One region of the Mitsuaria sp. 7 genome, then DNA from elsewhere that is predicted to be linked to it. Evidence: riboswitches for the same ligand, from Rfam matches in the RefSeq annotation. Region 1 holds a riboswitch; the other holds the start of a gene.
What was found. Region 1 has a riboswitch for S-adenosylhomocysteine ahead of ahcY (adenosylhomocysteinase). Riboswitches for the same ligand answer to the same signal wherever they lie in the genome.
Positions count from the first base shown of each region.

Region 2: another riboswitch for S-adenosylhomocysteine. It lies ahead of metH (methionine synthase); the one in region 1 lies ahead of ahcY (adenosylhomocysteinase).

Region 1 covers NZ_CP011514.1:4,493,802-4,504,619, forward strand. Annotated here, with positions in the region: gene ABE85_RS19665 (SDR family NAD(P)-dependent oxidoreductase) at 1-535, opposite strand, end outside; gene ABE85_RS28080 (hypothetical protein) at 1,095-1,265, shown strand; gene infA (translation initiation factor IF-1) at 1,351-1,608, shown strand; gene ABE85_RS19675 (oxidoreductase-like domain-containing protein) at 1,670-1,879, shown strand; gene ABE85_RS19680 (hypothetical protein) at 2,116-2,598, shown strand; gene ABE85_RS19685 (HAD-IIB family hydrolase) at 2,526-3,317, opposite strand; S-adenosyl-L-homocysteine riboswitch at 3,388-3,486, shown strand; gene ahcY (adenosylhomocysteinase) at 3,589-5,022, shown strand; gene ABE85_RS19695 (TlyA family RNA methyltransferase) at 5,045-5,776, shown strand; gene metF (methylenetetrahydrofolate reductase [NAD(P)H]) at 5,773-6,612, shown strand; gene ABE85_RS19705 (OmpW family protein) at 6,742-7,383, shown strand; gene pepQ (Xaa-Pro dipeptidase) at 7,404-8,738, opposite strand; gene ABE85_RS19715 (5-formyltetrahydrofolate cyclo-ligase) at 8,759-9,352, opposite strand; gene ABE85_RS27085 (TfoX/Sxy family protein) at 9,453-10,010, shown strand; gene ABE85_RS19725 (DUF2917 domain-containing protein) at 9,955-10,314, opposite strand; gene ABE85_RS19730 (LysR family transcriptional regulator) at 10,441-10,818, shown strand, end outside.
Region 2 covers NZ_CP011514.1:4,833,446-4,844,263, forward strand. Annotated here, with positions in the region: gene metH (methionine synthase) at 1-1,707, opposite strand, end outside; S-adenosyl-L-homocysteine riboswitch at 1,790-1,894, opposite strand; gene ABE85_RS21260 (hypothetical protein) at 2,073-3,278, shown strand; gene ABE85_RS21265 (homocysteine S-methyltransferase family protein) at 3,282-4,370, opposite strand; gene ABE85_RS21270 (pyridoxamine 5'-phosphate oxidase family protein) at 4,393-5,025, opposite strand; gene ABE85_RS21275 (DUF4197 domain-containing protein) at 5,022-5,699, opposite strand; gene ABE85_RS21280 (fumarylacetoacetate hydrolase family protein) at 5,680-6,723, opposite strand; gene ABE85_RS21285 (hypothetical protein) at 6,818-7,657, shown strand; gene ABE85_RS21290 (DUF3567 domain-containing protein) at 7,876-8,181, shown strand; gene ABE85_RS21295 (ATP-binding protein) at 8,263-10,632, shown strand; gene ABE85_RS21300 (TraB/GumN family protein) at 10,753-10,818, shown strand, end outside.

The DNA.
Region 1 (10,818 bases):
CCGGCTCGACCACCGTCACGCGGATGTTGAAGCCGGCGAGCTCGGGGGCCAGCGACGCGGTGAAGCCGTCGACGGCGAACTTCGTCGCGCAATACACCGTCGCGCCGTCGAAGCCGCGGAAGCCGCCGACCGACGCGATGTTCAGGATGTGCCCGTCGCGCTGGCGGCGCATGACCGGCAGCACCGCGCGGGTGACATGCATCAGGCCGAAGACGTTGGTGGCGAACTGACGTTCGATGTCCGCCGCGCTGATCTCCTCGAAGAGGCCGAGCTGTCCGTAGCCCGCGTTGTTGACCAGCACGTCGATGCGGCCGAAGCGCGCGACGGCCTGTTCGACCGCATGGGCGGCGTCCGCCTCGCGGCTGACGTCCAGCGGGAGGCAGAGGACCGCCTCGCCATGGTCCGCGTAGGCCGTCTTCAGCGCGTCGACGTTGCGGCCGGTGGCGACGACGCGGTCGCCGGCGGCCAGCGCCGCCCGGGCGATCTCGAGACCGAAACCGCGGTTGGCGCCAGTGATGAACCAGATCTTGCTCATGGGATTCCGTCCTTCAGGGGGGTTCAGGGGGTTCAGGGGATCAGGGCCGGACGGCAGCGGGTGCCGGGGCCGGTGGGGGGACGGATGAATCCTAGGAACGGGGCGGCGATCGCACGTGCCCGTTCCGGCGTGGCGCTTGCACGATCCGACAAAGGCGGCACTTGCGCTCCTCCCAACACCCGGGGTCGCGGGAGATGCAGGAATCCGGCGCTTGGGCTACAATCGCCGCTTGACTCGCACAAGACCACCCTCTTCAGGTCTTCTTCTGCAGCCCCTCCGGTCCCTCCCAGGGACACTTCTGCGAGCGGCTCGCACCAGCATCACCCCCCGGTTCGTGCGCTTGAGCGTTTCTGGTTTCGGCCTGCCTGTTCGCCATTCGGCTGATCGGCATCAGAAGCCACTTTCCGTGCCCCTTCTGTTCGTATCATCGAATTGGAGTGGTACACCTTCCCACACCGCGCCAAGACGGTTGCTTATTGCGATTGCCTGTCAAGGCGCACACCTCAAAATAATGATGCATAACAAACGCATTGAGGTGGGGCGATTCCTTGTCTCACCGATGACCAAACCCCATGCCGACGGCGGATTCGCCGCGGCCGTCTCGATCCAGTCGGGACGCGGCATGGCCAGCATTGATCGTGTCATGCGATTCGTGCCGACCTTCGAGACCCGCCGCGCCGCGTTGCGCTATGCGGAGACCGAAGGCACCGCCTGGGCGCGCAGCCACTGAGCCGCGCGCCGCTGATATCCAAGGCGAAGGCCTGCGGCAGACCGCGGCTGGCGCCGTTTTCATCTTCAAGAATGGAGCAAGCCGTATGGCCAAGGAAGAACTGATCGAAATGCAGGGTGTCGTGAACGAAATCCTGCCGGACTCGCGCTTCCGCGTGACGCTGGAAAACGGCCATCAGGTCATCGCCTACACGGGCGGCAAGATGCGCAAGCATCACATCCGCATCCTGGCCGGCGACGCCGTCTCCCTGGAAATGTCGCCGTACGACCTGACCAAGGGCCGGATCACCTTCCGTCACCTGCAGCGTTCGAACCACTCGGGCCCGCCGCCGGTCCGTCGCTGACGCGCCTTGCCGCGGGAGGCTCCGGCCGCCCGCGGGAGCATCGCCAGCCCTGACCGACGCCATGACCGACGTTCAGTCCGATACCGCCGCCGCGCCGGCCTCTCCGGAGGCTGGCGACGATCCGATGCCCGTGCCGCCGCCGCAGCCGGACATCGATGCGTGCTGCGGCAACGGCTGCGACCCGTGCATCTTCGACTTGCACGATCTCGCGATGGACGCGTACCGACAGGCCCTGCGGGCCTGGAAGGTCCGGCATCCCGGGACGCCTTGAGCGTCGACGGCCTGACGATTCTCCGAACCCCACCTGAAGGGCCGCCTCGCGCGGCCCTTTCCTTTTGGCGAAAGCACCACCCCGTCCGCACCCCCGTCCGCCTCCGGAGAGTGTTTTCCTTTCGTGACGTTTTCGGGGACATCCCCCGATTCAGAACCCTCGACCGCTGGCCGACATCAAGGACAGGCGCCGTACTTGCCACAGCGGCGCGGTGATCCCGCCCTCCGGAGGTCTCGATGTTCATGACCGGCCAGAACCATTTCCATGTCGCGCATTCCGACGCGCAGGCCAACTTGCGCTTCGCGCTGGCGCGGTTGAGCACCGATTGGCGGGGCCTCGATCCGTTCGGGCTGGAGATCCTGCTGCGTCATCTGCTGATGGCGGAGCACCGCTGCATGCCCCATCCCAGCGTGATGCGCGAGCGTCCCACCAACCGCTGGCTGCTGCCGCGCCTGCGTCGCCGGCGGATCGAGGTGGCGGAGCGCCTGGTCGCCGTCGGGGGCCGGGTCAGCCATGCGGCGCTGGCCCGCGTGCTGCCGCGCGGGCATGACTGGCCGGGCGTCTCGGCGCTGGTCGGCCGTCATGCGTGGGATCCGGTCGAGGGACGCCAGCCGCGCCCCCACCGCCCGGTCGTCGACGAGCCGAGCTACCCCCGCGCCAGCAGCAGCGCCCGGGCCACTTCCGCGAAGCCGTCGCCGCGCTCGGTCGCGGTGACGTAGGCGGGCGGGTGATCCAGCATCGGCAGGAAACGCGCGATGTTGGCCACCCCCACCGAGAGCGGCATGCGCTCGAACATCAGCTGATCGTTCGTCGAGTCGCCGACATACACCCACTCGACCGGATCGAAGTCCAGGCCCGTCAGCCGCTTCACCGCCCACTGCGCGGCGGTCCACTTGCTGTGATCGCCGATCCAGCCGTTCACGTGGATCGAGCTGACCGTCGCCACCAGCCCGTGCGCGCGCATGCGGTCGCAGACCGCGGCGATCGCGTCGTCGTCCAGCGTCGTGAACTCGCTGTGGTCGACGGCGATGTCGGTCAACCGGCCGGCGCTGTCGCGCGCGAGCATGGCGCCGGGCACGGTCGCGACGATGTCGCGCGCGCAGGCCTGGAGTCGCGCGAAATTCGCCAGACGCGTGTCGTCGTCCTGGGCGAACTCGGTGGCGAGCCCGCCTCCCTCGCGGTGCAGCAATACCCCGCCGTTTTCCGCCACGATCCCCCGGACCGGCCACGCCATGGCGAAGGGCTCGCTCCAACCGGCGGGCCGTCCCGTGATCGCGATGACCGGTACGCCGGCCGCCTGCAGCCGCTGCAGCGCCTCCAGCGCGGCGGGCGCGATGGCGCCCTCCGCCGTCAGCGTGTCGTCGATGTCCGTCAGCACCCCGCGCAGGGGGAGCCAGGCCGCGCGGGGGCAGTCGCTGAGCGGGGGGATCGTTCGCATGGGGGGCGATTGTGGCCCCGGCCACAACGCTGTCATCGAGCGCCGGCTGAACTTGACTACAATCGCGCCCTGTTCCGAGGAGCGTTGCGACCTCCCATCCCATCGAGGCCAGGCTCGGAACCGCCGCGCGGCGACACGTCCGCGGCAATGGCAACCGCGCTCACCCGTCGACCCTTCGCAGGCCGGGTGAGGACCGAGCGGCAAACGCCCTCTCCGCATCTCCCCGCCCCCTGATCGTTGGTGTCGACGGCCCTTCTTCGCAGGAGTCCGCATGAACGCCCAACTGAAGCCGCTGGCCCAAGACCAGTACCTGATCAAAGACCTGTCGCTGGCCGACTGGGGCCGCAAGGAGATCAAGATCGCCGAGAGCGAGATGCCCGCGCTCATGGCCATCCGCGAGGAATACGCCGCCGCGCAGCCGCTCAAGGGCGCGCGCATCACCGGCTCGCTGCACATGACCATCCAGACGGCCGTGCTGGTCGAGACGCTGCAGGCGCTGGGCGCCGAAGTGCGCTGGGCCTCGTGCAACATCTTCTCGACGCAGGACCACGCCGCCGCCGCGCTGGTCGCCGTCGGCACCCCGGTGTTCGCCTACAAGGGCGAGACGCTGGAAGACTACTGGGACTACACCCACCGCATCTTCGACTTCGGCGCCAAGGACACCGCGGGCGAAGGCCCCAACATGATCCTGGACGACGGCGGCGACGCGACGCTGCTGATGCACCTGGGCCAGAAGGCCGAGAAGGACCTGTCCGTGCTGGCCAACCCGGGCAGCGAGGAAGAGCGCATCCTGTTCGCCGCGATCAAGAAGAAGGTCGCCGAGGACGCCACCTGGTACACCCGCAAGAGCGCCGAGATCATCGGCGTCACGGAAGAGACGACCACGGGCGTGCACCGCCTGAAGGAAATGTCGGCCAAGGGCACGCTGCTGTTCCGCGCGATCAACGTCAACGACTCGGTCACCAAGAGCAAGTTCGACAACCTGTACGGCTGCCGCGAGTCGCTGGTGGACGGCATCAAGCGCGCCACCGACGTGATGATCGCCGGCAAGATCGCCGTGATCGCCGGCTACGGCGACGTGGGCAAGGGCTCGGCGCAGGCCATGCGCGCGCTGTCGGCGCAAGTGTGGGTCACCGAGATCGACCCGATCTGCGCACTGCAGGCCGCGATGGAAGGCTTCCGCGTCGTGACGATGGAATACGCCGCCGACAAGGCCGACATCTTCGTCACCACGACCGGCAACAAGGGCGTGATCCGCCATGAGCACATGGCCGCGATGAAGCACAACGCCATCGTCTGCAACATCGGCCACTTCGACAACGAGATCGACATCGCCTCGATCGAGAAGTACGAGTGGGAAGAGATCAAGCCGCAGGTCGACCACGTGATCTTCCCCGACGGCAAGCGCATCATCCTGCTGGCCAAGGGCCGTCTGGTGAACCTGGGCTGCGGCACGGGCCACCCGAGCTACGTGATGTCGTCCAGCTTCGCCAACCAGACGATCGCGCAGATCGAGCTGTTCGCGCACAAGGACGCCTACGCCGTCGGCCAGGTCTACGTGCTGCCCAAGCACCTGGACGAGCACGTCGCCCGCCTGCAGCTGAAGACGCTGAACGCGCAGCTGAGCGAGCTGACGGACGAGCAGGCCGCCTATATCGGCGTGTCGAAGTCGGGCCCGTACAAGCCCGATACCTACCGTTATTGATTGACTGACCCGAGACCCGACCATGCGTGCTGACCAGCTGCTTCTCTCCCTCGGCCTGGCGCCCACGCGCTCGGCTGCCCAGCGGCTGATCGACGCGCGTGCGGTCGAGTGGGAAGGCCCCAAGGGCTGGACCGTCGTGCGCAAGTGCGGCGAGGACCTGACCGAGACAACGCCCCTGCGCGTGACGGACGACGCCGAGCTGCGTTACGTCTCGCGCGGCGGGCTCAAGCTCGAAGGTGCGCTGGCCAAGGTCGGCTTGTCGGTGGCGGGCCTCACGGCGCTGGACATGGGCCAGAGCGCGGGCGGGTTCACCGACGTGCTGCTCAAGGCGGGTGCGACGCACGTGACCGGCATCGATGTCGGCCACAGCCAGCTGCATGAGACCTTGAAGGCGGATCCGCGCGTGACCGCCCATGAAGGCATGCACGTGAAGGACTACGTCCCCGCGGAACCCTTCGATCTGGTCGTGGGCGACCTGAGCTTCATCTCGATGATCGGCACGCTCAAGCACGTGGTCGGCTGGCTCAAGCCGCAAGGCCAGGCGCTGCTGCTGATCAAGCCGCAGTACGAGCTGGGGCCGAAGGCCTTGAACAAGAACGGCATCGTCAAGGACAAGTCGCAATACGTCGTGCTCAAGGAGCAGGCCCTGGCGGCCGCCGAGAAGCGCGACCTCGTCGTCAAGGGCTGGTTCGAAAGCCCCGTGACCGGCGGCGACGGCAACACCGAATTCTTCATCTGGGTTCAGAAACCATGACGACGCCCGTCAGCATCGAATTCTTTCCGCCCAACACACCCGTCGGCACCGAGAAGCTGAAGACCGTCGTGCAGGAGCTGCGCGCGGTGAATCCGCAGTACTTCAGCGTCACCTACGGCGCGGGCGGCTCGACGCGCGAGAAGACGCTGTCGACCGTCGCCGACATCGCCTCATCGGGCTTCGATGCGGCGCCTCACCTGTCCTGCGTGGGCTCGACGCGCGAGAACATCGCCGAGATCCTGGCGACCTACCGCGACCAGAACATCCGGCGCGTCGTCGCGCTGCGCGGCGACCTGCCCAGCGGCACGGCGACGGCGGGCGAGTTCCGCTACGCGGCCGAGCTGGTGCGCTTCATCCGCGAGACGCAAGGCGCGGACTGGGACATCGAGGTCGCCGCCTATCCCGAGTACCACCCGCAGCAGCGCTACGCGGCGCGCGACCTGCAGTTCTTCGCCGACAAGGTGCGCGCCGGCGCCAGCGGCGCGATCACGCAGTTCTTCTACAACCCCGATGCCTACTTCCATTTCGTCGACGCGACGCGGGCGATGGGCGTGGAGGTGCCGATCGTGCCGGGCATCATGCCGATCAACAACTTCGCGCGCATCGCGCAGTTCGCGCAGCGCGACGGCATCGAGATCCCGCGCTGGGTCGCGCTGAAGATGGAAGGCTACATGGACGACGCCGCGTCGGTGCGCGCTTTCGGCCTGGACGTCGTCACGCGGCTGTGCGAGCGGCTGATCGCCGGCGGCGTGCCGGGGCTGCACTTCTACTCGCTCAACCAGAGCGCGCTCACGCTGGCGTTGTGCGAACGCCTCGGCCTCGCGGCCAAAGTTTGACAAGGCGCAAGCGCTCCGCGCCATCACCAGGAACCGCCCGAGTTCACCGCCGTTCCTTGTGAACGGTCAAGGTTCCCGGAGCGCGGCACGCGTTCAATCCCGGTCATCCCATCGACCAGGAGTGACCGCATGTCCCGCACCCGCAACCCCGCCTTCTTCCGACCCTCGATCGCCGTCGGTGTCGCGCTCGCCGCGCTGGCCACCGCGATGGCGCCATCGGCCCACGCGCAGAACAGCCCCTGGGTGGTCCGCGCCCGCGCGGTGAACATCGACCCGGCGGACAAGGACAGGACCGGCCTGGGTCTGTCGCTGAGCCGCAAGACGATCCCCGAGTTCGACTTCAGCTACTTCCTCGCGCCGAACTGGGCCGCCGAACTGATCCTGACGGTGCCGCAGCGCCACACGCTCTACAGCAACGGCACGCGCATCGGCTCGGTGAAGCACCTGCCGCCGACGCTGACGCTGCAGTACCACTTCAATCCGGAAGGCAGCTTCCGCCCGTACGTCGGCGCGGGGCTGAACTACACGAGCTTCTCGGGCGTGCACTTCGATCCAGCGGTACAGGCGGCGCTGGAACCGACCATCAAGAAGCACAGCCTCGGCTTGGCCGCACAGGCCGGCTTCGATGTGATGCTCAACCGGCAGTGGTCGATCAACGTCGACGTAAAGAAGATCCAGATGGACACCGAGGTCCGCTCCAAGGGAACGAGCGTCGGGAAGTTCAAGATCGATCCGCTGCTGGTGGGCGTGGGGGTGGGCTACCGGTTCTGATCAGCCCGGCTCAGATCAACTCAGATCAACGCCGCGAACGCATCCCGCGTCAGGTTCTCCGGCGCGCCCGTCTCGCGGCAGGCGACGTCGTCCTCGATGCGGACACCGCCGAAGGCGCTCAGGTGCTTCACCAGCGCCCAGTCCACGTTGGCCGCCGCGGGCGTCGCGCGCAGCTTGTCCAGCAGCATCGGGATGAAGTACAGCCCCGGCTCGATCGTCACGACCATGCCGGGTTGCAGCACGCGCGTCAGGCGCAGGTACGGATGACCGTCCGGTTTGGCGATCGTGCCGCCGTCCTCACCGGCCATGAAGCCGCCGATGTCGTGGACCTGCAGGCCCAGCAGATGGCCGATGCCGTGCGGCAGGAAGGTCGAGGTCACGCCTTGCGCGAGCATCGCCTCCTCGTCCATCTTCACGATGCCCAGCTGGCGCAACACGCCGGCGGTCTCGCGGTGCGAGGCCAGGTGGATGTCGCGGTAGTCGACACCGGCGCGCACGCGATCGACCAGCCGCAACTGGGCCGCTTCCATCGCATCGATCAGCGCCTGGAACGACGCGTCGCCGTTGCCGGTCGTGCGCGTGATGTCCGACGCGTAGCCGCAGCTGTGCGCGCCCGCGTCCACCAGCAGCGACAGCGATTGCGCCGGCGCCTGCTGATCCTGGTACTGGTAATGCAGCACCGCAGCGTGCTCGTTGAGCGCGACGATGTTGCCGTAGGGCAGGTCGCGCTCGGCGAAGCCGCATGCGTCCAGATACGCGTTGTGGATGGCCGACTCGGACCGCCCCTCTCCGAACGCGCGCTGCGACGCCAGATGCGCGGTCGCGCCCAGCGCCGATGCCTCGCGCAAACGCAGCAATTCGTAGCCCGTCTTCGCGGCGCGCGCGTAGTGCAGCGGGTTCAGCACCTCAGGCGGGTTGTTCGGGACGATGTCGCCCAGCGCCGCATCCGCTTCGCCGACGATCGCCAGCGTGCCCGGCACCTGCAGGTAGGGCAGCGCCTCCTCCGGCTTGCGGACGACGATCAGCTCGAAGTGGTCGACCCAGAAGCCGCTCGGCGCTTCAGGCGGCACGTGCCAGTAGTCCTCCGGCTGCACGTAGACGAGACGCGGCTTGTGCCCCGGCCGGATCACCAGCCAGCTGTCCGGATGACGGATCAGCGGCACCCACAGCTTGAAGTGCGGGTTGGGCTGAAACACGTAGGGCCGGTCGTCGAGGAAGGCAAACTTCTCGATCCCCGAGGCGATCAGCAGCGCGTCGAAACCGCCGCGCTGCAGCGCGTGTTCGGTGCGGCGCTGCTGCTCCGCGAGGTGAGCTTTGTAGAGCTCGTTCAGGGCGTTGGAATCAACAGGACTCATGGCAGGGCTCGAGGCGGCATTCATGCGCGGGAATTCTCCCAGACGACCCCCATCTCGGTCAGCATCGCGTCGAGTCGCACGTCGTTCGGCTGGGCGGTCAGCGTCGGTTGGAAGCCATGGCTGAAGCCGACGCCGACGACCACCGGCCGAGGCTGGATCTGCGCGATGGTGCGCAGCATGAAGCCGCCGCCGTAACCCATGCGGATGCCGCCCGGCCCGTAGCCGAGGCAAGGCAGCAGCAGCAGTTGCGGATCGAATGCCTCGGTGTCCTTGGGTTTGGTGATGCCGGTGGCGTCCTCTTCCATCGGACAGCCCGGATACCAGACGTGGAAGCGCAGCCGGCCCTCCTCGCGATCGACGACGGGCAGGCCGATGCGGCGGTCGCCGTCGACCTCGCTCCAGCGGTACAACGCCGGCAGCGGATCGAATTCCCCCTTGATCGGCCAGTAGGCGGCGATGCGCTTCTCCTTGCGGCCGACCAGCCACACGCGCAGCACGCTCTGCACGACGTCGGCGAGTTCAAGGCGGCCGGGCAGGTCCAGGCGTTCGCGGATCAGGCGCTCGCGCAGCGCCTGGCGGTCTTCGGAGATCGGCAGCTTGTCGTTCGGATCCATCCAGCCCATTCGCCTTCCCTTGCGGACCCGGCGGGCCCTGGAGCGGACCATTGTGGCCGCCTCGCGGACAGGGCGCCAGCGCTGAACTAGAGTCGGCGTCATGGCACGCACCACGACCACGGGAACCGTCCGCCGCACCACCGGTGCCGGCGCGGACTTCGCGAATCACTGCATGGAGTTGCTGGCGCCGCTCGGGCCGGTGCTGGCGCGGCGGATGTTCGGCGGCTTCGGGCTGTATGTGGACGGCCTGTTCGTGGCCATCATCAGCCGCGACGAGCTCTACCTGAAGGCGGACGCCGCCAGTCAGTCCCGCTACGTGGACGCGGGCTGCGAGCCGTTCCGGTACTCGAAGACCGGCAAGGACGGGCGACAGGACGTCGCCAGCCTGAATTACTTCCGGCCGCCGGAGGAGACGCTCGAATCGCCCGCGCTCATGCTGCCCTGGGGGCGGCTGGCGATGGAGTCGGCCTTGCGCTCCGCCAATGCGAAGCCGAAGGCCAGGACGCCGAAGAAGAGCGCCGGCACCAGCGCCGAGCCGAGCACCGTCACGAAGGAGAAACCGGCCAGGGCGCTGAAGGGGGTCACGACGACGGCTCCAGCGGTCAGGCGTTCGCCAGGCGCTGGCCGAACAGCTGCCCGAAAGAAGGCAGGCGGCTGACCTGACGCGCCAGGCGCGTCGGGCAGGCCTGCGGCGGCACCAGCAGCTGGAAGCGGGCGGTCGGCCAGGCTTCCACCACCAGTTCGGTGCCGTTGGCGACTTCCAGCGTCTCGCCGGCCGACAGCCAGAAGTCCTGCGCCGGCAGGTTCAGGTCGCCGCGCTGGGTCACCCAGACGCGACCGTCGAGCACATGCAGTTCACGGCGGCCCGGGCCGATGGGCAGGCTCATGGCCTCGCCCTGCGACAACGACCACGCGGCGTCGTCGCGGCTGACCTGGATTGATGACTTTTGCATGACATTCATGATCGACTCCTCATCCCCCGGGCGGTCCGCGCACCGGCGGCCTTCCTCGTGGACATGGTGCAATATTAGGGTTGACCCGCAGCCGGGTCCAATGAGTCTTGTCGCGTCGATTGATACCATTCACGCATGAATCCGCCCCGCCATCGCCCGCTCGCCGTCGGTACGCTGCGCGCTTTCGAGGCGGTCGCGCGACGGTTGAGCTTCAGCGCCGCCGCCGAGGAGCTCTACCTGACCCAGTCCGCCATCAGCCGCCAGATCCGGTCGCTGGAGGAGGAACTGGGCGCGACGCTCTTCAAGCGCGGTACGCGCCACGTCGAGCTGGCGCCGGATGGCAAGCTGCTGCTGTCGGCGGTGGAACCGATGCTGGAGCGGCTGGACAGCACGGTGCGGCAGATCCGCTCCACGCGCGGGCGGCGCGTGGTCAACGTGACGACCTTCGCGTCGTTCGCGTCGCTGTGGCTGATCCCCCGGCTGGAGGCCTTCCAGCGCGAGCATCCGGACATG
Region 2 (10,818 bases), 340 kb from region 1:
TTCGTCCGACAGCAGTTCCGAACAGACGCCCACCGAGCGCGACGCATCCGGCACGTAGACCACCGGTCCTTCGTAGTGCGGCGAGATCTTCACGGCCGTGTGCACGCGGCTGGTCGTCGCGCCGCCGATCAGCAGCGGGATCTTCTTCATGCGGAAGTAGTCGTCGCGCTGCATCTCGGCGGCGACGTACTGCATCTCCTCGAGACTGGGCGTGATCAGGCCCGACAGGCCGATGATGTCCGCGCCCTCGACCTTGGCCTTCGCGAGGATGTCCTGGCACGGGACCATCACGCCCATGTTGACGACCTCGAAGTTGTTGCACTGCAGGACCACCGTCACGATGTTCTTGCCGATGTCGTGCACGTCGCCCTTCACCGTGGCGATGACGATCTTGCCCTTGGAGCGCACGTCCTCGCCGGCGGCGGCCATCAGGCGTTTCTCTTCCTCGATGTAGGGCACCAGGTGCGCGACGGCGGACTTCATCACGCGCGCGCTCTTCACCACCTGCGGCAGGAACATCTTGCCCGCGCCGAACAGGTCGCCCACGACGTTCATGCCGGCCATCAGCGGGCCTTCGATCACGTGCAGCGGTCGGCCGCCCTGGGCGAGGATGCCCTGCCAGGCTTCCTCGGTGTCCTCGACGATGAAATCGGTGATGCCGTGGATCAGCGCATGCGACAGCCGCGCGCCGACGTCGCCCGCGCGCCAGGCCAGCTTGGCGCTGTCGTCCTTGGCGGCGCCCTTGACCGTCTCGGCCACCTCCAGCAGCCGCTCGGTCGAATCCTCGCGGCGGTTCAGCACCACGTCCTCGACGCGCTCGCGCAGGTCGGCGGGGATCTCGTCGTAGACGCCGACCATGCCGGCGTTGACGATGCCCATGTCCATGCCGGCCTGGATCGCGTGGTACAGGAAGACCGTGTGGATGGCCTCGCGCACCGGCTCGTTGCCGCGGAAGCTGAACGACACGTTGGACACGCCGCCGCTGACCTTCGCGCCGGGCAGGTTCTGCTTGATCCAGCGCGTGGCCTCGATGAAGTCGACGGCGTAGTTGTTGTGCTCCTCGATGCCGGTGGCGATCGCGAAGATGTTGGGGTCGAAGATGATGTCCTCGGGCGGGAATCCGATCTCGTCGACCAGCATGCGATAGGCGCGGGTGCAGATCTCGGTCTTGCGCCGGTAGGTGTCGGCCTGACCGGTCTCGTCGAAGGCCATCACCACCGCGGCCGCGCCGTAGCGGCGGATCAGCTTGGCCTGGCGGCGGAACTCCGTCTCGCCTTCCTTCAGCGAGATCGAGTTGACGATGCCCTTGCCCTGGATGCATTTCAGGCCGGCCTCGATCACCTCCCACTTGGACGAGTCGATCATGATCGGCACGCGGGCGATCTCGGGCTCCGAGGCGATCAGGTTGAGGAAGCGCACCATCGCGGCCTTGCTGTCGAGCATGGCCTCGTCCATGTTGATGTCGATGACCTGCGCGCCGTTCTCGACCTGCTGGCGGGCGACGCCCAGCGCGGCCTCGAACTCGCCGTTCAGGATCAGCCGCGCGAAGGCCTTCGACCCCGTCACATTGGTGCGTTCGCCGATGTTCACGAAGAGCGTGCCGGCGCCGATGTTCACAGGCTCCAGGCCGGCGAGTTTCATCGGCGGAACGGCGACCTGCGCGGCGGGCGATGCGGAACTGTCGGAGGCGGGATTCGTGGCGGACATGGCAGCGGCGCTTTTTCTGAGCTGGACGTGAGCTGAGACGAAAGACGGGGCCGCGCAACTCACCGCAACCCCGCGGAACGCGGGTCGGTGAGCGCCGTTGTGAGGCGGTGTCCGGGAGTCCGACACCGCCGTTCCGAGCCTGGCGGGCACCCGGGTGACGGGACCTGTCGCAACGCTCCTCGGAAACCACCGCCGCCGCAGGGGCGCGGGTGCGGCCTTGCTGGGAGCGGGAACAGCGTGCATTCTACCGATCCGGCCCTGGTTTGTTCGTGCCGTATTGCCTTGCGCGGCCTCGGGCGCCCCTATCCTCGCCGCGGCAACGACACAACAACGACAAGACGACGACACGTCGAAGGGAAGGCACCGTGGATCTGGTCCAACTGCCACCAAACAGCCTGCGCGTGGGACAGGTGCTGACGTTCTCGCTGCGCGACGCGGCGGGACATCTGCTGTTCGCCTCCGGGCACGCGCTGCCCGACACGCCGCAGGTCCGCGACCTGCTGGCCCGCGGCCCGTTCGTGCAGGCGCACGAGACGCGCGAGTACCAGCGCGCGCTCGCCCACAAGCTCGACACGATGATGCTGCAGGGCGCGTCGATGTCGGCGCTGGCCAACGCGACCGCCGAATACAAGCCCACGCGGCCGATGCCGATGCCGCAGCAGACCGCGCCGGCGCACACCGCCATCTGGGCCGACCTGCAATGGCATGCGCAGCAGGTGCTGCGCGATCCGCGACGGCCGGAGTTCCTGCTGCGGCTGACGGAGCTGCTGGACAAGGTGCTGGCGCGGTTGACGCAGCAGCCGGACGCCTCGCTCGCGATGCTGGTGCACGACGCCGGCCAGGAGCCGCTGCAGTACAGCGCGCGGCATGCGCTGCTGTCGCTGGCGCTGGTGGAGATGACCACGCGCCAGCTCGGCTGGGGCGAAGGCCGGCGCCGCACGCTCGGCCTGGCGGCGCTGACGATGAACCTGGACAGCGGCGCGCAGCAGGACCAGCACGCGATGCGTCCGGAATCACTCGGCGACGCGCAGCGCGAACAGCTCGCCGGCCACGGCGACCGCGCGGCGGCGACGCTGCTGGCGATCGGCGTCGACGACGAGGACTGGCTGACCGCCGTGCGTCTGCATCACGACGCCGGTCCGGGGCCGCTGGCCGGCCGTTCCGACGGCGAGTTGATGGCGCGACTGCTGCGACGCGCCGACGTCTACGGCGCGCGCCTGAGCCCGCGGCGCAGCCGCCGGCCGCTGTCCGCGGCGCAGGCGGCGAGGGCGGTCTACCTCGACGAACTCCAGCAACCGGACGAAGCCGGCGCCGCGCTCATCAAGGCGATCGGGCTCTATCCGCCGGGCTCGCTCGTCAGGCTCGCCAACGGCGAGGAGGGCATGGTGCTCAAGCGCGGCCACAGCGCCAACGCGCCGCTGGTGGCCTCGCTGCTCGGTCGCAGCGGCACGCCGCTGACCTCGCCGGTGCTGCGCGACACGCGGCTGCAGGCGCAGGCCATCACGGCCAGCCTCGCGCCGCATGAGATCCGCCTGCGGATCAACATGGACACGATGCTGAAGTTGTACTGAGGCTCAGATCTCTTCGGCGACCAGCCCGCTGAACAGCTTGCTGCCCCAGCGGCGCGGCTGGTAGGCGGAGACCTTCTGCGCGATCGCCCGGATGTGGTCCGGCGTCGTGCCGCAGCAGCCGCCCGCGATGTTCAGGAAACCCGCGGCGGCGAACTCGCCGACCAGGCGACCGGTCACGTCCGGCGTCTCGTCGAAGCCGGTATCGCTCATCGGGTTGGGCAGGCCGGCGTTCGGGTAGCAGGAGATCGGCGTGTCGCCGGCCGCCTTCGAGAGTTCCTCGATGTAGGGCCGCATCAGCGCCGCGCCCAGCGCGCAGTTCAAGCCGATGGCCAGCGGCTGCGCGTGCCGCACCGAGTGCCAGAACGCCGTCACCGTCTGCCCCGACAGGATGCGGCCCGACGCGTCGGTCACCGTGCCGGAGATGATCACCGGCAGGCGTTCGCCGGTGTCGTCCATCAGTTCGTCGACCGCGAAGATCGCGGCCTTGGCGTTCAGCGTGTCGAAGATGGTCTCGATCAGGAACAGGTCGACGCCGCCTTCCAGCAGCGCCTTGGCCTGGTCGTAGTACGCCGCGCGCAGGGTGTCGAAGTCGACGTTGCGCGCGCCGGGGTCGTTGACGTCCGGGCTGATCGAGGCGGTGCGCGGCGTCGGGCCGAGCGCCCCGGCCGCGAAGCGCGGCTTGTCCGGCGTGCTGAACGCGTCGCAGGCCTCGCGCGCCAGCCGGGCGGCGGCGACGTTCATCTCGTAGGCATAGTCCTGGAGGCCGTAGTCCTCCTGCGCCACGCTGGTCGTGCCGAAGGTGTTGGTCTCGATGATGTCGGCGCCGGCCTCGAGGTACTGGCGGTGGATCTCGCTGATGACCTCGGGCTTGGTCATCACCAGCAGGTCGTTGTTGCCCTTGAGGTCCTTCGGATGATCGGCGAAGCGCGCGCCGCGGAAGTCGGCTTCCGTCAGCTTGTAGCGCTGGATCATCGTGCCCATCGCGCCGTCCAGGACGGCGATGCGCTTGGCCAGGATGGCGGGCAAGGCGGCACCGCGGGTATAGACCACGGGACGGGCGACGACGGGACGGGCGGAGCTCGGGGCATTCATGGCCCCGATTGTAGGAAACCCGTCAATACATCGTGCGGCGCTGGCGTTCTTCCAGTTCGGCGTCATAGGCGGCGCCGTCGACCGCCGCGCTCAGGCCGGCGAGGATGGACCCCGTCGACGGCAGCGTGGTGCGCTCGACATGGCGGGCCGGATTCCACAACTCCGAACGCTTCACCGCCCGCGCGCACTGGAAGAAGACCGAGTGCACCTCGATCACCAGCACCGACTTCGGCAACTGGCCCTCGACCGCGAAGCGCTCCCGCAGCGCCGGCGAGGCGCTGATGCGGCCCACGCCGTTCACGCGCAGGCATTCGCCGATGCCCGGGATCAGGAACAGCAGCGCCAGCGACGGATCGTGGATCAGGTTGCGCAGGCTGTCGATGCGATGGTTGCCGCGACGGTCGGGCAGCAGCAGCGTCCTGGGATCGGCGACTTCGATGAAGCCGGGCGCGTCGCCGCGCGGCGAGGTGTCGAGTCCATGCGGCCCGCGCGTCGCAAGGATCGCGAACGGCGAGGCTTCAATGAACGGCCGGTACAGCGGGTGGACGTGGTCGCATTCCTTGTCCAGCGTGGCGGGCGCGGTGGGTGCCTCGTAGACCGTCCGCAGCGCGTCGACGGTCGCCAGGTCGTGCGAGCGGTCCAGCCACGCGCTCATCCGCCGAAGACCTTCTTCAGGATGGCGCTGCCGGTGGAGACCGGGTCCTGGCGGATCTTCTTCTCCTCCTGGCCGATCATGAAGTACAGGCCGTCCAGCGCCTTGTCGGTGACGTAGCCCTGCAGGTTGGCGTCTTCCTTGCGGATGAGCCCGAAGCCCGAGGCCTTGCCGGCCACCGCGTTGTACTTCTCGCTCAGCGACTGGCGCTCGGTCGCCTTGGTCACGATGGGCAGGAACTTCGTCGACAGCGGCGAGCGGGTCTTCTCCTCGAAGAACTGCGTCACCGCGTTGTCGCCGCCGCGCACGATCTTCACCGCGTCCTCGACGCTGATGTTGCGCACGGTGCTCACCAGCAGCTGACGCGCCTCGGGCATCGCCTGCTCGGCGGCGCGGTTCATCGAGGTGATCAGGTCGTCGATGCGCTTGCCCTGGCCGGTCGTGCGCAGCAGGCGTGCGGCGTCCTTGAGGGCACCAGGCAATTCGATCTTCACTTGCGGGTTGCCGAGGAAGCCATCGGTGCGTCCCAGGTTCGCGAGCGCCGCCTGGGCGCCACGTTCGAGCGCGGCGCGCACGCCGGAGGCGGCGTCGCCCTCGCTCAGGCTCAGCGCCATCGCCCAGGGCGAGGCGCAGCCCGCGCCCAGCAGGGCGATCAGGTCACGGCGAAGCAGGGTCATCGGTGTCTCCTTCTTGAGCGTCAGGGGCTGCCGTCTCGACGGCGTCGGGGGTCGCCTCGGCAGCGTCGTTCGAGGGTTCGTCCGTGGCGTCCTCGTCGATGCCGGCGTCGTCCGACGCTGCATCTTCCGACTCCGCGAGGTCCATGTCGATGGCACCGAACGGGCCCGGGCCGTCGCCGAGCTTGAACTCGATGCGCAGGCTGTCGCCGGGTTCGAGCGACACCGGCTTGCCGAGCACCGGCGTGCCCGCGCCCACCAGCGTGCCGGCACGCAGCGGCCGGTTGAGGGCGGCCTCGGCGAGCAGGTCGCCGAAGGACCATTTCATGCCGGTCTTCGCGTCGACGACCGCCTGCTTGCGCCCGTTGCGCATGACCTGCAGCTGCAGCGCCGCGCGTCCGAGGTACCAGGCGCCGGGCAGTTCGTCCGGCGTGACGGCGACCGGCGCGAACTGCAGCGCGGGGCGGCTGTGCAGTGCGGGCCAGCCGTTGGCGAGTTCTTCCTGCTGCACCGGCCGCAGCACCCAGTCGCTGACCAGCATCAGCAACCGGATCGATTCCAGCGCCTCCGACGGCACCGCGCCCTGCGCCAGGTCGCCGGTCAGCGCGGCGAGCTGCGGCTCGGGCTCCAGGCCGGGCGTGCGCAGGTCCAGCAGTTCGGTGGGGCCGAGCAGCGCCTCGGCGCCGCCCGCGCGCAGCAGCGGGGCGCTGAGGCGCTCCGGCCACGCGAGGCCGCGCTCGCGCAAGGCCTGACCCTGCTCGGGATAGGCCTCGCCGGCGATCCAGCCGGCCAGACGCGGCAGCGGGGCCAGGCATTGCTTGGGGTCGAACGCGAACCCGTGCCGCGCCCGGCCGTGGTTCAGCGACTGCGACAGCGTCTCGAGTTGAGGCGCCATGAAATTCCAGTCGTCCAGCACCTGTTGCAGGCGCGTGGCGATGCCGTTGGCATAGCATGCCTGGCTCAGGTCTCGCGACACGACCACCAGTTGGCCGTCGCGGGATCCGTCGCGGTAGGTTGCGAGTTTCATCGTGGTGTTCGGACAGTCATTCGTCGGGCGATCGTTGGCGGCATTTTCACCTCAGGAGCGGGTCGCGTTCGCCACGGCCGTCGCAGGGGCGCTGATGCTGCATGCGGGAGCGATAGTCGCGCTCTCCGATCGCGGACTGCCGCGGGCGATCGACACGCCGGTGGTGACGGCCCGCGTCATCGACGCACCACGTCCACCGCCCCCGCCGAAGGCCGAACCGGTCGCGCCCGTGGTCGCTCCGCCGATCGTGCGGCGCACGGTCTCGCGCCCTGCGCTCCCACCCAAACCAAGGCCCCCTGCCGAGACCCGTCCCGTGCCCGCGCTGCTGGCGCTGCCGCTGCGCGGCGACGGCGCGCTCGCCTACGCGTTCGTCATCGACGGCCGACCCGGTGAGGCCGCCCTGAGCTTCCACATCGGCAACGGCCGCTACGACATCACGCTCGAACGCCGCGCGGGCGACCGTGAACTGCCGGTCTGGCGCAGCGAAGGGCGCGTCGGTCCGCAAGGTTTGCAGCCGGAACGACACCGCGTGTCGCGCCAGGGCCGCGAGCGCGAGCTGCAGATCTTCGACCGGGACGCCGCGCGGCCGGTTCTCCTTGTAGGCGCGCGCGCCTTTGCCCTGTCGGCGGGCACGCAGGACCGGCTGTCGTGGTGGCTGCAGCTGGCCGCGATGATGGCCGCGGAACCGGCGCCCTACGTGGGGCAACGTCTGCGCGTGCCGGTGGCCGGTCCCGCGGGCGTCAACGACTGGGATTTCGAGGTGCGCGCGCGCGACGGCGACCGGTGGCTCCTGCGCCGCGATCTCGCGCAAGGTGCCGGCCGTCCGGCACTGCAATGGTCGGTCTGGCTCGATGGGCGGCGGGGTTTCCTGGCGGTCGACCTGCGCTTCAGTCTGGACGACGACGAGCAGTGGGCGCTCCGCTTGCTGGAGTGAGCGGGTCAGCCGCGCACATGTCCGCTTGACCTCGATCCCGTGTGTGCGCGTTACGGTTCGTATATCCGTGAAACCTTGTGCGGTTGGCACCACAAATGCTTGAGACACGGTCAGCGTGTTCCGCAAGTTCTGCCACCATGGGTCATGGCCTGGGTTGGGAGCGACGGGTCTTGAATCTGTCGCAACAGGCCATAACTCCTCCAACCAAGGAGTCCTTCATGCACATGCTCTACGACTCACCGAGCTACATCGTCGTCCAGTTCGATGTACCGGTCGCTCCGTCCGCTGGCGATGCTGCGCACGCCGCCCAGGTGGACCACACCAACCTTCCCTCGCTGCAGCGTGACGGCTTCGAGATCGTCGACAAGTTCACCCGCAAGGAAATCTTCATCGAGGGCGCTCTCGCCCAGACCTTCCAGGAGGGCGTGGAAGCGCTCATCGAACAGGGTCCCGACGTCGACGACCTCGACGCCTTCATCGCGCAATACGCGAACCTGGGCCAGCAGCCCGTGATCATGCATTGATCCCGGGGCTTGTCCCCCGGCCTTCCCTGCGCCAAGATCGTGCGGCGCGCCCCGTTCAGGGGTGGTCCCCCCGCACAAACCATGGCCAAGCGCTCGCAGCTTCCGCTGGACTCTCCGGGCCTGTCCGACAGCCCGGTGCTGGACCGCATGTGCTCGCACTTCGTGCTGACGCTGACGGTCCGCCACGCCAACCGCTTCAATCCCCGCCGCGATCTCAGCGGCCTGCTCGCGCTGACCGCGCGTCATCTGGTCTGGCCGCCGCAGGTGCTGTCGCGCGTGCGCGGCTATCTGGCGCGGCGTTGCGTGGGCCACGCGCTGTGGGCCGGCCATGACCGGCTGGGCGATGCCGCCTTCCTCGCCCGCCACGGTGTCTGGCGCGGACCCTTCGCCGAGGGCACGCTGTTCTTCTACCTCGACGAATACATCAAGGACGCGCCCAAGGACCTGCTGGCGCTGCTGTCCTGCACCTGCGACGCCCTCGACGGCCAGTTGCGGAGCCGGTCCACGCTGGTGGAGCAGAACATCGACGTCCTCGGGCGGCTGCTGCAGCTGAACGCCGCCGAGCGCGCGCTGCTGCTCTACGGCACGCTGGCGCGATATCAGCGCGAGCTGCGCGGCGCCCTGGTCGAGTTCAAGGTCAACACCGCGCAGGAAGCCTTCGCCGCGATCGCGGAGGTGGCCGGCGTCGATCCGCATGAGGTGGCCGACGCGCTGCGCGCCGGCTCGCGGCTGGAGCGGGTCGGCATGATCGAGAACCTGATCGCCGAACACAACATCACCGACCTCTCCGACCTGATGAAGGTCAGCGAGCAACTGCCGCCGGTGCTGATGCGCGCCTATGACGGACCGCAGGACCTGATGGCCGTCTTCACGCGCCCGGTGACGCCGAGCCCGCTGCAGCGTGCCGACTTCGACTTCATCGCCGAGGACGTGACGCTGCTCGCAACGCTGCTTCGCCAGGCGGTGGCGCAGGGTCAGGCCGGCGTGAACGTGCTGCTCTACGGCCCGCCGGGCACCGGCAAGACGGAACTGGCGAAGGTCGCGGCGCGCGAGGCCGGTCTGAGCCTGTACGAAGTCGAATACGCCGACCGCGACGGCAACGCGCTGAGCGGCCGCGACCGCTACCGCTCGCTGCAGATCAGCCAGGTGTTCCTGAAGGCGAGCCGCGACGTCGCGCTGCTGTTCGACGAGGTCGAGGACGTCTTCCCGCACCTGAGCGGCGACACCGCGCATCTGATGGCCCGGCTCGACGCGGCGCTGGAGGTGCCCGCGACCATGACCGTCAACGGCAAGGCCTGGGTCAACCAGATCCTGGAGACCAACCCCGTCCCGGTGCTGTGGATCACCAACCGCATCGAGCACATCGACCCCGCGTTCCGGCGCCGCTTCCAGTACCACCTGGAGCTGACCTCGCCGCCGCCCGGCGCGCGGCTGGGGCTGGTGCGCAAGGCGCTCGAGGAATTGCCGGTGCCCGAGGGCTTCGCCGAACGTCTGTCCGAACGTCGCGGCCTGACGCCGGCGCAGGTCCGTACCGCCGTGCGTTTCGCGCGGCTGGCGGGCAGCGGGCGCAGGGACGTCCCGGACAGCGCGAATGCCGATGCCGATGCGGCTTCCGATGTCCATGCCGATGCGGACGAACGGGCCGCCTTCAACGAACGCCTCATCAGCCGGCAGCTGCTGCACGCCGACAAGGCGCTCGGCCTGGTCGACGCGTCGCCCCAGGCGCGGCCGGCGGCGACGCGCTACTCGCTCGACCTCATCCACTGCGAATGCCGCTTCGCGCTGCCGCGCCTGATCGAGGCGCTGCGACGCCGCGGCATGGGCAGCCTGTGCTTCCACGGCCCGCCGGGCAGCGGCAAGACCGCGCTGGCGGAACACATCGCCGCGGAGCTGCAACGGCCGCTGATGGTGAGGCTGGCCAGCGACCTGATGTCCAAGTACGTCGGCGAGACGGAGCAGAACATGGCCCGCATGTTCGAGACCGCCGCCGCCGAGGGCGCGCTGCTGCTGCTGGACGAGGCCGACAGTTTCCTGCGCAGCCGCCGCAGCGCCGAACGGCATTACGAGGTCAGCGAGGTGAACGAGATGCTGGCCGGCATGGAGCGCCATGCCGGCCTCTTCATCTGCACGACCAACGCCTTCGACGACCTGGACGAGGCCGCCTTGCGCCGCTTCAGCTTCAAGATCCGCTTCAAGGCGCTGCGGCCGGACCAGCGGCTGACGATGTTCGAGCGCGAAGCCGGCGTGCCGCCGGACGAGTCGCACGCGGACCGGCTGGGCGCGCTGGACGCGTTGACGCTCGGCGACTTCGCCGCGGTGCGGCAGCAGGCCGAGATCCTCGGCGAGGCGCTGTCGCCCGACGAGTTCATGACCTTGCTCGAGGCCGAGCATCGCGTGAAGCCGGAAGTCCGCCAGCGGCGACCGATGGGCTTCCGCGCGGGCGAGACCTGACCCCCGCCGCTGTCGATCGCCCTTCCCTCCCCCATCGGCGGGTACACCGCTCGACCCGGACCGACCCGGTTCTATGGCATCGTGCCGTCCATGCTGAATCCGTCCCCGTCGACTCTCCTGATGCGAGCCTCGCGAAGTCTTGCTGCCGGCGCGCTCGCCGTGCTGGCGCTGGTGGCCGGCACCGCC